One region of the Clostridium sp. JS66 genome, then DNA from elsewhere that is predicted to be linked to it. Evidence: riboswitches for the same ligand, from Rfam matches in the RefSeq annotation. Region 1 holds a riboswitch; the other holds the start of a gene.
What was found. Region 1 has a riboswitch for glycine ahead of Q6H37_RS19845 (APC family permease). Riboswitches for the same ligand answer to the same signal wherever they lie in the genome.
Positions count from the first base shown of each region.

Region 1 (8,046 bases):
CAGTTGTTACATCTGTATTTATTCTTCCATCTGTTCCTGCTGCACTTACATTAAAAGGAATTGATGAAAAAAGAAACATTCCAGAAACTATTATTGATATAATTTTCTTCTTATTCAAATTAAATATCCCCCTTAATTTTTATAGTTTAAAATTTATATATAGCTTGTACATACATATTGCTTAAAGTCAGGTGCATTGATTGATTATCTTTTTAAGGATATCAACTAATGCTCCTACTTATTTACTATGAAATAAGCATGATAAGCACAATCAGAAGCTTTATACTCTGGCACTAAAGTTATACCATTAGTAGTAAAAGTTAAAGGATCATCAGTAGGTGCAATGGACTTTGAAATATCTGTAGAATCTAAATTAAGCTTTATCCAATCAGTACTGTCGCTCTTACCTACCATTACCAGTGGACCATACATAATACTAGCTTTAGTAGGATCATCAGGAGTTCTCTCTAATCTAAAACTAAATGGCATTGAAATATCAATCTTATCACCTTTAGTCCAAACTCTACTTAAAGTTATATAACTACCTGGAGCTGCCGCAATTTTTTGCTTAACACCATTTATTTTTACAGTGTATCCCTTTTGTACCCAGTAAGGCATACGAAGCTTAATGTCCAATTGTCCTTCACCATCAACAGTGATAGTTGTACCTTGATTAGTTAAATAATCTCCTGTTTGAGTAATCTTAAAGCCTTTTTCCTGAAAATCTAATGTTGAAGGTATATATAAATTAACATAAAGGGTAGATTTATCTTCTGATTTAAAATAAATAGAATCTCCATACTTAACGTGATTTTCCATACCTGTTCCATGGCAGCAAGAAAATCCATCCGTATCATATCCTCTTTGTTCACCAGGTCCTAATGGAGTAAAATAACAAGAACCACCAGTTCCAGGATTTGGGTCCTGACTGCCTAAAATGTTGTTATAAAGAGCTCTTTCATAGTAATCCATGTATTTTGCATCTGTATTATGCAAAAATAAATTTCTAGTTAGCTTAAGCATATTATAAGTAGCACAAGTTTCTGCATCTTTATCATCAATAAATTCTGCTATCTTATCTGCATCCTTAAACATTTCTCCTTCTCCAGTGCCGCCAATACTATAAATATGATGTCCAGTAACCATATTCCAGAAATTGCTGGCTATATTATAATAATTAGGATCTTTATTTTCATCAAATATCTGTAAAGCTCCTATAATTTGAGGAATGTGTTGATTAGCGTGCATTCCACCTAAAGTATCCTTATTATTGGCCATAGGTATAAACAATTTTGGGTTATCGAAATATTTAGCTGTAGTCAAATATTTTTCATCACCAGTTATGGCATATAACTTTGCCATTACCTCATTCATTCCACCAAATTCTCCTGCAATATACATGCCCCACATTTTTTGAAGCTGATCTTTAGGTAATTTGCTCAATCTTCCATAAACCCAATCTCCCATTTTTTTAGCAATTTCTAAAGCTTGAGTATTTCCTCCAAATTGATAACAATCAACCAACCCTGCCATAATTTTATGCAAAGTATAATAAGGTGCCCAGATTGTTGGATATGTTGTGTACTGTTCTAATTTTATAAATTGATCTTCAGAATATCCACTTAAAAATCCTGGACTGTACTTAACAGACATAGCATCTTGACATTTTTTAAGTTCAGCAATCATATAATCAATTTTGTTTTTAAATTTAACGTCTCCAGAACTAGCATAAGCTAAAGCTAAAGCAGACAGATAATGGCCTGTTGAATGACCACGCAAATTACAATCCGGTGCATCCCATCCTGTTAAAGGCTGTGCTCCTTTAAGGTCAAGTCCTGCTGCACTGCGGAAATTGTAGAGCATTTGATCATCATTAACCGATAGCAAGTAAGTATAATCTTTATCTCTATGATCAGTAAATATACTTGACTGCAAGGTTACCTTACCTAGATCAAAATCTTTAGCTACTAAACTTGAAACAATGGTGGAATCTGTTGTAAGTTCACTTACTCTTGATAAAGGCTGCATATTGGTGTCATTTAAATTAGTTCCACCCCATACAAACACTTTTGCTTTATAACCATTTACATCCTCTGGCAGTTTAAACCCTGCATCCAAATCCTCCGAACTTCCAGGCTTTATTTCCTTTGAAATATAGGATATATTTTTCATAGTATCATCTTTATCAAATAACCCTACAATTACTAACACTTGTGTACTATTAACATCAGCATTAGTAGCCTTTACACTTGCTGTTAACATTTTACTAGGTTGTAACTTTTCCATATTAAATTTAGTTTTAATAGTAAATGGACTTACCCTTACATTTGCAACAGCTTTTATAGTTGTTCCTTCTACAGTTCCCTCTACCTTAAAGCTTCCTGATGCAGCATATTTAGATGCGTCTATATTGTCCCAGGTAACATTTGCTAAACCTACAGATTTATCATCCTTTGTAACTGTAACTACAATTGGAAGCTCTGGTGCTGTTCCTAAAGAAGTTTCTAAATCAATGTCAGGAATACTTACAATCTTTGATTCTTTTGTCTTCTGAACAACGGTAGCGTCAAATTCTCTAGTATCTTTTACTGAACCTTTACTTATAGTAGCTATCAATATAACGTTTACATTACCACTGCCAGCCTCTGGTCTTATAACTTTTCCATCATTGGTTATAACACTTGTATTCTTTGATTCCCAAGTAATTGTTGAACCATTGGCACCTGTTGCTGGTAATTTTAAATCTGAATCTATTGTAAATATATTTCCTATATAAATAGCTTCTTTATCTTTCCTTACACATTCTTCATCTGACAAACCTGCTTTAACAATAACATTAAATTCTCTAGTATCACTTTCACTTCCTTTAGTTATAGTTGCTATAAGCTTCACTTTAACATCTGACTGTCCTGATAATGGAGGTGTTACCTTACCGGTATTGCTAATAGCATTTTCATTGTCCGATTTCCATGAAATATTGGACCCTGAAGGACCAGTTGTTGGTAGTACCAAATCCGATGCAGCAGTATCACTAATATTAATACTAGCTTTATCGTCTTCTACAATATCCTTATCTGATAATTGAAGCATTCCAGCAATTTCAGCACCACTAAGAGCTCTGTTATAAATGCAAAAATCATCAACTTGTCCATGGAAATTTGGATCTCCATATTGACTTTTGCCAATGTAATTTTTAGTTGTAACTCCTAACTTGGAAGGATTTAATGTCATGTTAGTATTTTCTCCAACCTTTTTACCATTTTCATACAAGGTACCTGTATTACCTGAAACGACAAGAGCTACATGTACCCATTTTCCACTTTCTAGCTCTGTACCCTTTTGGATTTTTTCCTCCTTGCTTGACCCTCCAGTTGTTATACAAAATGCAAGACCCTTTGCTCCAGCATTTCCTCCTGAAGAAGTTAGAAACATATTTGTAGTTGTATCATTGCCAAAATCAAATATTCTTTGATATCCTTGAGAACTCTCCATATATACCCAAGTTGTTATAGTAAAATCCGTAAGTCCCTTTACTATTCCATCTGGTAACTGAACATACCCATCATCTCCATTTAATTCTACTGAATTTCCATTTTTGCCTGGAATTAATTTAGTTCCACCTACTAAAGTTGCATCGTTGCCATTTCCAGAGGCATCTAAAATCTTGTTTTCATTTGCATTATCAAAGTTGTATTTTGCCACAATACTTGCAGTATCTTCTTTTACTGATGTGTTGAGCGTTTTACCTTTGCTTGTGCTTATATCCTGTCCCAATGATATATTTATATCATTTGCTGCTGATACTTTTTCTAAAGGAACTCCCTGTAATGTACCCATGCACATTGCAAAGCATATAAGTACTGAAATAGTTTTCTTGTTCATAGAAATCCCCCCTACAATTTAAAATTTGCTTTTTATCAAATCTAGAAGCTATTGCTTCTAAAAGTTAATCTATATCATCTATAAAAACAAATCATTTAACTTCTCTGCAAATAATAAAGTCGTAATTCTCTTTATTTTACACTTTATTCCAGTGCGAGTATTTGTAATTTTCAGTTATTTTTTATATTTTTCAATTTTTTCTAAATTTTGTAAATTAGTTTGCAGCTTTAAATCATAATTAAAAATTCATATCCGGTAAAATAATTTTTCAATAAACTATCAAATTTATTGTATTGTTTTGCCCAATTGTGAAACACTGTTAATATTACAAATTAAACAAGGAGGTATTTTTATGCAAAAATATGTATGTGTTGTATGTGGATATATTTATGATCCTGAACAAGGTGATCCTGATAATGGAGTAGCTCCAGGAACATCTTTTGAAGATATTCCTGAAGATTGGGTATGTCCATTATGCGGTGTAGGCAAAGATCAATTTGAAACTACTGAATAAAAAAACTGATAAATGAGAAAAAAATATGATAATAATTTTTTAGATAGAATCAATTGTGATCATAAATAAAAACATTGCAAATTGTTTGAATTGATGATATAATTACGATAAATTAATATAGATTGGATGATTATATCGTGAGATAACATTTGTTAACCGAAGAAGCAATGTTATAGTTCCACAGCTATATCAGAAACTTTCAGGTACCAGGAGCGATATAAGACGAACCTCTGAAGATACTGTTTTAAACAGAACCCATGGTGTAAGGTAATTAATTATCGAAGCTCTCAGGTAAAGATACAGAGGACATGTGTGGCAGTTTTGCTCTCATGTCCTTTTTTATTGTTGAAAATTATTAATGTTGAATGAATACACAATATAAAACTAGAGTAAACTAAGCAATGAAACCAAACAAGTTATCCAAATTGTTTTACCTTGTTATATTAAGATGATTAAATAAATAAAAATTAAAATCAATTCAATTAAATGGAAAAATAATAAATATATTATCTAAATCATCTATATTTTTTAATAATTCATATAGAATTTAGACATTATTATAGAATCCATCTTAAGTCAAGGAAAAAACAATGTTAATATTTTATCGTGATAAGAGATTATCACAATCTAAACTTTCTGAGGAGGTAATGTAAAAATGAACAAAAGCGAATTAAAAAAGGAAATCGGTCTCGTTCCTGCTCTTGCAATCGTTATCGGTATGGTTATCGGTTCAGGTGTATTCTTTAAGCCTAGGGCGGTATTTTCATCAACTGGAGCACCAGGATTAGGCATGATGGCTTGGATTTTAGGCGGAATTATATCTATAGCAGGCGGACTTACAGCTGCTGAAATATCTGCAGCAATACCTAGAACAGGTGGTATGGTAGCATACTTAGAGGAAACTTATGGAGATGTTTGGGGATATCTTTTAGGTTGGGCTCAAACGGTTATATATTTTCCAGCTAATATAGCTGCACTTGCCATAATATTTTCCACACAGGTTATATCATTATTAGGTTTAAGCGACCCAATGTTAAACATAATAGCAATTATAGTTATAATATTTTTAACATGTATGAATTCATTGGGATCAAAAACAGGTGGAGCTATTCAAACTGTAGCTACAGTTTGTAAATTGATACCACTGTTTGCAATTATAGTAGTTGGACTCATGAAAGGTGGTGGTGGTGCAGCAAGATTATTCCCAATGACAGCTGTTAATCACCCTATAGGCACAAGTCTTGGTTCAGCCTTGGTAGCTACAATGTTTGCTTATGATGGTTGGATAAATGTTGGAGCTATATCAGGAGAAATGAAAAATCCAGGTAAAGATTTACCTAAAGCAATTGTTGGTGGATTATCATTAGTTATGGCAGTTTATTTATTAATAAATGTAGCATATCTTTTTGTATTACCAGCAACTGCTCTTGCAGGAACAAAAACACCAGCAGCTGATGTTGCAACTATAATCTTTGGACCAGCAGGCGGTAAGCTTATAACTGTAGGTATACTAATTTCTATATTTGGAGCATTAAATGGATATATATTAACAGGAATGAGAATTCCATATGCAATGGCTGTAGAAAATAAGTTGCCAGGAAGTGCTTGGCTCGCAAAATTACATCCTTCATTTAAAACACCAATAAATTCAGGTATATTATTAACTATTATATCAATACTATTAGTATTTTCAGGTAAATTCGATCAATTAACAGACCTTTTAATTTTTGTAATATGGATTTTCTATGTTATGACATTCCTTGCAGTGTTTGTACTTAGAAAAAACAAACCAGATCTTCCAAGACCATACAAGGTACCATTATATCCTATAATACCAGCTATAGCTATCTTAGGAGGAGCTTATATAATATTAAACACTTTATTCACTCAACCAATGAATGCTGGAATAGGTATTGTGCTTACTATAATAGGTTATCCTGTATATTTGTCTAGAAAGAATAAATTTAAAAAATCAGATGATAATATTGCATAACTCAATTTTAACTTAATATAACAAAAATAATGCGAAGCTTTGCTCCGCATTATTTTTATTATACTAAGTTAAAATTTTATACTATATTTATATAACTTGATGGTATAAAATCTATAAACTCACTTTTCGTTGTTCTTTTATATCTTCCATCAGTATTGCAGGTAATGTAAAGATGTCTTTTAGCTCTTGTCATGGCCACATAAAAGGTTCTCTTTTCCTCTTCCAGGTTATTTGATTTTATTGACATATATGATGGAAATGTATTTTGCTGTACACCTGAAATAAATACAGTTTCATATTCTAAACCTTTTGCCTGGTGAACTGTTATTATTGGTATTCTAGGCTTTTTAGTTCTGTTTACAACAAGTGACTCCAATTCACCATTGGAAAGAGAAGTTATTCTGATAATATCCAATAAGGAATCTCTGCTGTTTTTATTTTTATTATCAAGTTCCCTCAAAAGTACATAAAAATCTCTAAGCCTTTCAATCTTTTCCCTACCTTCATCACCAGTATATAAAGTTTTCAAGCTAAAGCCATTTACAATTTTATTTACAATATCATGAGGTCTGCTTCCTTCTGCTTCTTTAAAAAGGTTATTCAATTTGTCAGATATATTGTTAAATGCTTTTAAATATTTTGACATACAAGCTATTCTCTCCATTGAAGTAGGTATAATATCATCCTCAATGGCTCTTACAAGAATATCCTTAGTAGCTTGTATATCATCCATCGCATCATGACTTGGTTTGTTTTCGGTTTCAAATATATGACTTAAAGTTTCAAGCTTATGATTTCTCAAATTTGGATAAAATCTTCTGTAAATATCTAATGTATCATAAAAAGCCTTAAATTTAGGCTTGCCCAATCCAGCTCTTCGAAGTTCACTAGTCAATATATTAATATCATACTGAACATTATGTCCAACTATCACTAAACCTTCTGAAAACTTGACAAACTCTTTTAAAACAGTATTTTTATCTTCGCCATTTTTCTTTAAAAATTCATCACTAAAACCATGAACATGCTCTGAATTCTTGACTGATTTATTATTCTTAAGAAATCTTTCAAATTTCTCTGTTACTTGTCCATTTTTATTCACCTTAATAGCTGCAATTTGAATAATCTCATCTTCAGTTACATCAACTCCTGTACTCTCCACATCAAATACTATAATATTATCCTTCTGAAATTCATCTATAAGCAGTGAATATTTATCCCCGTATTTGAACACATTGTCATCTATAAAATCTGATAAGGATATACCTAAATTTTTGTATTTTTCCGATTCAATGGCTTCAAAGGTCTTATCCCCTATACCTGTTGGAAGTCTCTTCACTATTCTCTTTAAACTTATAGAATCATATCTATTTGCAATGAGCTTTAAAAAAGCTATTACATCCTTTATTTCCTGTCTTCTAAAAAATTTAAATTGATCCACTAAAATAAATTCAAAATTTACAGCTTCAGGTTTCATAATACTTTTTAATTGTTCACTTAAATTTATATTATATCTATTATCTCTTGTAAGCATACATATATTATCTGCACTTCCACTTTTTCTTTCTAAATTTATTACCTCATTATATATAAATCTGGCTTCTTCTCTTAAATTATCTGCTATCTTTAATGAAATCTTATCTCCAGCATCCTTTGA
Region 1 covers NZ_CP131467.1:4,249,930-4,257,975, forward strand. Annotated here, with positions in the region: gene Q6H37_RS19830 (beta-L-arabinofuranosidase domain-containing protein) at 1-118, opposite strand, end outside; gene Q6H37_RS19835 (beta-L-arabinofuranosidase domain-containing protein) at 235-3,882, opposite strand; gene rd (rubredoxin) at 4,235-4,396, shown strand; glycine riboswitch at 4,523-4,621, shown strand; gene Q6H37_RS19845 (APC family permease) at 5,052-6,389, shown strand; gene Q6H37_RS19850 (3'-5' exonuclease) at 6,466-8,046, opposite strand, start outside.

Region 2 (8,046 bases), 2.3 Mb from region 1:
TGGTAAACTGCTAAACCTAACTCTACTCCAGCAAGTGGACCTGCAAATGTTGGGTCTCCAGCACTTACTGTTTCTGCTGAAAGTCCTGAAGCTTCTGCCTCTGCTCCTCCAATTACTACAACTATATTTTCTGCACCATGTTTTTCAGTTAAATCTTTTACTCTTTGTTGGATCTCCAGATCCATAGCACCTGCGGCTGTTCAAACAAAGCATTCTGTTGATGCAAAAACAACTTCTGCTCCAGCTGATTTAACACAAGCTTCAATAGCTGGTCCTGGTATTCCGTCTCTATCTCCTACTGCTATAACTTTTTTTCCTTGTAACATATATAATCACCCTTCTTTCAATAATTTTATGATAAAGCCTATATAATCCTTGCAATTTAGAATCCTTTAGCTGTTAATTTATTAAATCCAACTTCACTAGTAGCTCCAGTTATAACTTGAATTTCAGCCTCTATAGAACCATCTTCTCTTAAACTTCCTACATGTCCTCCAGCTATTACATTTGCTGCTTCTGGATGCCCTATTATTTTTTTCATTGGTGGTAATACAACAACTTCATTAGCATTTCCTCCAGTAACTACTGCATCACCTTTTGGTGTTGAATCAGCTAATGATTGTGAACTTCCATCTTGTCCTGCATATTCATCTGTAATTAATACAGTTTTCACACCCAAATCGCTTATTTTATTGCAATTCATAACTAAGTCTGCATCTGGATTACCAAATCCTTCTTCTGATATAATTACTGCATCAGCTCCTAAATATTCTACTAACTTAGCAGTATAATTTGAGGATCTTTCCTTATCTGCAAGATAAACATTCTCATTTGTTATGATACAGCCTAAGAAATTATAATCTTTTCCATGATGCTCATATAGGTCTTCAATTACTGGGTGATTCATATGGACATAACTTGGATTCTTATCGCAAGCAGATACACAGTTTCCACTAACAATAGCTCCATCAAACATTTCTGTTGGATATATAAATGTTGGTATTATTTTCTTTGCATCCACTCCATAAACATATGTGTCATGTAAAAGTCCTTGACTTTGAAGCATATAAACATATATTACCTTTGGAAGATTAGGATATTGTTTAACTTGTTCTAATAATGGCAATGTTTCATATGTTTTAATTTCATCTGGTTTTATGTTCTTTCCAGCCTGACCAATATAAGTAGCAGCTTTAAATCCAACCATTCTTACTGCTTCTTCATGCTCGTGCTGTTTAACCCCTTCTTTTGGTTCACAAGTTATTACTAAATTGTTTGTCTTTGAAAATGGAGTATATTTTGCTCCTTCTCCACTCATATCTATAATACCTTCTTGGAATCCAACTATTTTTCCAGTAGTTACTATAGCTGCACCCTTTAGCACATGAGTTCTTCCTGAACCAACCATATCTACTTTGCTTATAAATCCTGGGAATATTCCACCTTTGCCTTCTACCTTAACTCTTGGCTCAATAACATCTTTTACAGGTATTATTCTTGTTTCTTCACCTGGTTTTGCAATGTCAAACTCAATACTTTTAAGTCTTTCATCTCCACCTACTTCTTTTAACAGTTCTTCTTTGTTTACATAAAGAATTCCACTTTCAACTTTTGTTTCAGCTCCAAATTGAATGTCCTTTACATAAATTTTTCCAACTTCTAAACGCAAAGTATTCACCTCCAAATTTATTTCAATAGGTACAAAATTGCCTATTGCTATCAATAATACTGATTGTTACAATTGTTAACTATTTTAATTTTTAATAGTATTAAAATTTACTTGTATTTTTTATTTATATATATTAGGATTTTAATGAACGTTACTTAATTTTTGACAAGGTGATGATGATTTTCATCTAAATCTTGTCTTTTTTTATTATAGTGTGTCATAATATGTTTTTATAAAACTTTCCACATCTTCTAATGAAGTAATTTTGTCAGCAGTAATTGTATTTGCTTTCTCTCCATTTTTATAAATTATCATTGTTGGTAGTCCTAGTACCTTTTGTCCTATAGCAAGTCTTCTTGCAGTACTTATGTTTAAGCTTGAGAACTTTATTTTATCTCCATACTTTTCTTCTAAGCCATGTACTCCTGGCATAAGTTCTTTACATATTTCACATTTATCTCCCCAGAAATCAACAAATACTGGTTTTTCAGTATAATTTAAAACTTCGCCTTCAAAATTCTCCTTGTTTAATTCAATCATTTTTTAACCTCCTAAATATTTTATTTATGTTCTTCTAAATAACGCTCAGCGATAGTTGCTGCTATAGCACCATCTGCTGCTGCAGTTATTACCTGCCTTAATGATTTTTTTCTTACATCTCCTGCTGCAAAAACTCCAGCTACATTAGTTTGCATATCTTCATCTGTTATAATATAACCATTCTCCATGTTTAACTTTCCTTCAAATAGAGCTGATATTGGATCATATCCTACAAATACAAAGCATCCATCTACTTTTAATTCACTATTTTCACCAGTTAATTTATTTTTTAATATAAGTTTTTCTAATATTTCATCGCCTACAGCTTCTTCTATAGTTGAATTCCAAATAAAGTCTATTTTAGGATTAGCAAAAGCTTTTTCTTGTAATGATTTTGCTGCTCTTAATGCATCCCTTCTATGAACTACTGTAACCTTTTCTGCAAATTTTGTAAGATATATTGCCTCTGTTATTGCAGAGTCTCCTCCCCCTATAACAGCTACATCTAAATCTGTAAAAAAGTCAGCATCACAAGTTGCACAGTAAGAAATTCCTTTTCCTCTAAGTTCAGTTTCATTTTTAAAGCCTGAAAGTTTAGGATTTGCTCCTGTAGCTATTATTATAGTTTTTGCTTCATAAGTTTCCTTTTTGCCTTTTACAACTTTTATGTCACCTTCTAAATTTACTTCTACTATTTCATCCTTTGTAAATTTTGTTCCAAAATCTTCTGCCTGTTTTTTCATTCTCTTACTTAAAGTTGTTCCTGTACATTCCTCTATGGAACCTGGATAATTTTCCAATTCATCTGTAGTTGTTGCCTGACCACCATATTTTGCCCTTTCAATAATTAAAGTATTCATCCTAGATCTTGCTGCATAAAGTCCTGCTGATAACCCTGCTGGTCCTCCTCCTATTATTAGAGTGTCATAAATTTGTGCCATAAAATTACCTCCTGCCTTTTAAAAATCTAATCCAGAAAATTCTCAATTTTAAAAATAGTTTTAACCACTAAATTATGTTAATGCATGATATATTAAATCATAATCTATAAGCTGAAAATCTTCTATTACCTGCTTAGTCCAATTGGGTATTCCATAATTTTTTAAAAATTTTTCAGTAGTATGTATAGCTTCTTCTATATACCCTAAGGATTTCATGTCTACTACACTGTGATTGTTCTTAGATATAACTACTGTTCTATATGGAGTTTCATTAGGTTTAATACTACTCATTAAAGGATGAGTTAATAATTCATGTCCTTTATGGATATAATCTCTAACCTTTGTGTAGACCTCCATAGTAGTACCATCTATGAAATCCACCTCATATACATCACCTAATTTATTGTTACTCATAGGATTATTTGTAATGATTATTACCTCTTCCACCACTTTTTACTCTCCTTTTGCAAAAATTAAATATAAGCAATCTTTACTTTACAAAATAAAAACAGGGGTATAAAACTTCCGTTTTATACCCCTGTCCTTTAACCTGAGAGATTTACTCCTTCGGTGCTTAACGCTTCCCAGAGATTTGTCCGTTTTCGGTCCTTTTGCCTGAGAGGTTCATATTATTACGGTAAAAACAATACTTACTCCTTCGGCTATCCATTGAAGGATACTATATATTTAAAATATATAGCTAAGCAAACTCTTAAAGTAAAACTTTGTTAAGTTTTCTACTTAATCTCCCGAAAACATCATCCTAATTTATTAAGTTTTTTTATAATCTTCTTTTCAATTATTATTATATATTATAGTCACATTTTTTTCTATAATTTTTGAAAACATTTTCTATTGTATTTTTTTATAGCATTTATTTTGTTTTCGGATACATAACATCCATTTAAACCCATATATCATGCAATTTTTTATAATTACTGACTATTATTTTATCTATTTCCAGACATATGAATAAGTGAATTCATAGTTTTCTTTAAAATGCCATATTTTATCACATATAAAAATAACATTTATTTGTAACGTCATTTACAAATAAATGTTATTTATGGGTTATCGAGTATTAACAGTAATTATTTTTTTAACAATTTTATATTATAATCTTATTTAATGCAGATTATTTATAGTAAATTATCTAATCTTTCTTACTATATTTCACTACAGGATTTCTAGCAGCTTTTACTTCGTCTAATCTTTTAATTGGTGTGTTATGTGGTGCATTTATTAATATTTCAGGATTTTCTCTAGCTTCTTCAGCTATTTTTATCATGGAATCTATGAAGCCATCTAAAGTTTCCTTACTTTCCGTTTCTGTAGGCTCTATCATCAATGCACTATCGATAATTAAAGGAAAATATATTGTTGGTGGATGATATCCATAGTCTAATAACCTTTTAGCTATATCAAGAGTACTGACACCTTCAGGTGCATCCTTTAAACCTGCCATTACAAATTCATGTTTACAAATACTATCTATAGGCTGATTATAATAATTCTTCAATTTACCTTTTATATAATTAGCATTTAACACAGCTATGTCACTAGCTTTTTTAAGTCCTTCTGCTCCCATTGTAAGTACATAGGAATAAGCCTTTACTATGACATTAAAATTACCATAAAAACTTTTAACTTTTCCAATAGAATAAGGCTTATCATAATTCAAAGTATATTTTTCCTCTTTCTTTTCTATAACAGGTACAGGTAAAAATTCAGCTAACCTCTCTTTTACTCCTACAGGACCACTTCCTGGTCCTCCACCTCCATGTGGTGTTGAAAATGTTTTATGAAGATTCATATGAACTACATCAAATCCCATATCTCCAGGTCTTGCTTCTCCCATAATAGCATTTAAATTTGCACCATCGTAGTAAACAAGACCTCCAGCTTCATGTACCATATCTGATATCAATTTAATATTCGAATCAAAAAGACCTAATGTATTTGGATTTGTTAACATTAACCCTGCTATTTCATCATTCAATACAGATTTTAAAGATTCTATATCCACAAGTCCTTTTTTATCAGATTTTACTTCAACTATAGTGAAACCAGCTACATTGGCACTGGCAGGATTTGTTCCATGGGCAGAATCCGGAACTATGATTTTTGTTCTTTTCAAATCTCCTCTTTTTCTATGATAAGATTTAATTATCATAAGTCCTGTAAGTTCTCCATGAGCACCTGCTGCTGGCTGAAGTGTAACATAATCCATACCAGATATTTCTGAAAGTTTACTGCTCAAATCATACATTATTTCAAGTGCTCCTTGTACAGTATCTTCACTTTGATATGGATGAATGTTTAAAAACTGTGGGTTGGAAGCTATATCTTCATTTATTTTAGGATTGTATTTCATGGTACAAGAGCCTAAAGGATAAAAACCATTATCTACTCCATAATTCTTATTTGCAAGAAGTGTAAAATGTCTTATTACATCTGGTTCACTAACCTCTGGAAGTTCCACCTCACTAGTCTTTAGCATATCTTTAGGAATTAAATTTTCAACAACTTCACATTCTACATCACATTTAGGAAGTGTATAAGCCACTCTTCCTGGCTTTGAAACTTCAAAAATCAATTTATTATATTCTTTCATTTATACTCCCTCCATTACACTTACTAATTTATCAATCTCCTGAGCTGTCCTTTTTTCTGTTACACAGAAAAGCAGTGCATTTTTATAGGAAGCATAACTTTTACCTAAAGGATAACCTCCAAGTATTTTATTTTTCAGTAATTCATCATTTATAATTGCTGGTTCCTTTTCACTTACTACTGCAAATTCCTTAAAGAAAGGTTTATTAAATAGAGGTTTAAACTTTCCTGATTTAGTGATTTTATTAAAGGCATAATGAGCTTTTTGTGTACTTTGATAAGCTACTTCCTTGATTCCTTTTTTACCCATGGTAGTAAGATATATTGCCGCAGTCAAGGCATTTAAAGCTTCATTTGAACATATATTAGAAGTTGCTTTTTCCCTTCTTATATGCTGTTCCCTTGCTTGCAAAGTTAAAACAAAACCTCTTTTTCCATCTAAATCTTCAGTTTGTCCTACTATTCTTCCTGGCATTTTACGCATAAGCTTTGCTTTAGTTGCCATAAAGCCAACATATGGACCTCCAAAACTCATATTGTTTCCTAAACTTTGTCCTTCACCAACTGCTATATCCGCACCTAATTCTCCTGGAGATTTCAATATGCCAAGGGATATAGGGTCCACACTCATAATAAGTAATGCCTTATTGTCGTGAGTAATTTTTTCTACTTCCTTAACATCCTCTATTATTCCAAAGAAATTAGGATTTTGTAATATAACTCCTGCTGTTTTATTGTCAATAGCTGATGTTAATTTTTCTAAATCAGTAACTCCATCTGCTATATCTATTTCCATTAATTCTATATCTTTAAATTTTGTATAAGTTTCTAATACCTTTATAGTTTCTGGATGAACAGTCTTGGATACTAATATTTTCCTCTTCCTTGTGCTATCAACTGCCATTAAAGCTGCCTCTGTACAAGCAGTTGCTCCATCATACATAGAAGCATTAGCAGCATCAAGTCCTGTAAGTTCACAAATCATACTTTGATATTCAAATATGCACTGTAATGTTCCTTGGCTTATTTCTGCCTGATAAGGTGTATATGCAGTATAAAATTCTGATTTGGAAACTATATGTTTAATTAAAGCTGGAATATAATGATCATAAGCACCTGCACCTAAAAAGCAGGTAAGTTCATTTGCGCTTAAGTTTTTATCAGCCAAAGTATCTAGATATTTTGAAAGTTCTAATTCTGACAATCCCTCTGGTAAATTTAAAGCTCTTTTAAGTTTTATACTTTCTGGAATATCTGAAAAAAGGTCATCTAATGAATTTAAGCCAATACTATCTAACATTTTCTTTTCATCTTCAGGAGTTACAGGTATATATGGAAACATATTATTCCTCCTTACCACACAAATCTTCATAAGTCTTGCTGTCCAATAAATCATTTAGCTGTGCTGTATCTGAAATACTAATCATTATTATCCAGTTCTCATAAGGGTCTTCATTTACTAATTCAGGTGAATCAACTAAGTCTTCATTTACTTTAACTATTTTTCCACTTATAGGCATATATATGTCTGATGCTGCCTTTACAGATTCAACTACTCCAAAAGCTTCTTCTGCATTAAATTCAGAATCCACCTCTGGAAGTTCAACAAATACAATATCTCCTAAAGAATGTTGTGCAAAATCTGTAATACCTATATAAGCCTTATCTCCTTCAACCTTTACCCATTCATGATCTTTAGTGTACTTTAAGTTTTCTAATAATTTCATTTTTATTCCCCCTCATTAACACTTTATTTTTTATTTGATAAAACATTAATTTTGCTGCTTAATTCAAATAAATATAAAAAGGTTTTATATTTTACAACTGTTTTTTATAATTTTTTTTATAAAACTTTTTATCTATTATTTCAGCCTTAGCTCCTTTGTTTCTAATAATAATTTCTATTTCTTTTCCCAAACCTGCATAATCTGCTTTTATAAGAGCAAGACCTATATTTTTATTTAAAGATGGTGATTTATATCCTGTAGTGACAAAACCAATTTCTTCACCGTTCACTTGAACCTTATATCCATGCCTTGGAATTCCTCTGTCCTTCATTTCAAATCCCACAATTTTTCTTTTCAACCCTTGGGATTTCTGTTTCATCAATGCTTCCTTGCCTATAAATTTATCCTTATTTAACTTTATAAAAGTACCAATTCCTGCTTCCAAAGGACTTATATCTTCAGTAAGCTCATTGCCATACAAAGGTAAACATGCTTCAAATCTTAAAGTATCTCTACAACCAAGCCCCACAGGTATTAGGCCATCATCTTTTCCAAC
Region 2 covers NZ_CP131467.1:282,861-290,906, reverse strand. Annotated here, with positions in the region: gene grdA (glycine/sarcosine/betaine reductase complex selenoprotein A) at 1-326, opposite strand, end outside; gene Q6H37_RS01420 (glycine/sarcosine/betaine reductase component B subunit) at 383-1,669, opposite strand; gene Q6H37_RS01415 (thioredoxin family protein) at 1,877-2,209, opposite strand; gene trxB (thioredoxin-disulfide reductase) at 2,230-3,150, opposite strand; gene Q6H37_RS01405 (GrdX family protein) at 3,223-3,600, opposite strand; glycine riboswitch at 3,744-3,912, opposite strand; gene gcvPB (aminomethyl-transferring glycine dehydrogenase subunit GcvPB) at 4,304-5,764, opposite strand; gene gcvPA (aminomethyl-transferring glycine dehydrogenase subunit GcvPA) at 5,765-7,105, opposite strand; gene gcvH (glycine cleavage system protein GcvH) at 7,107-7,490, opposite strand; gene gcvT (glycine cleavage system aminomethyltransferase GcvT) at 7,582-8,046, opposite strand, start outside.
Region 2: another riboswitch for glycine. It lies ahead of Q6H37_RS01405 (GrdX family protein); the one in region 1 lies ahead of Q6H37_RS19845 (APC family permease).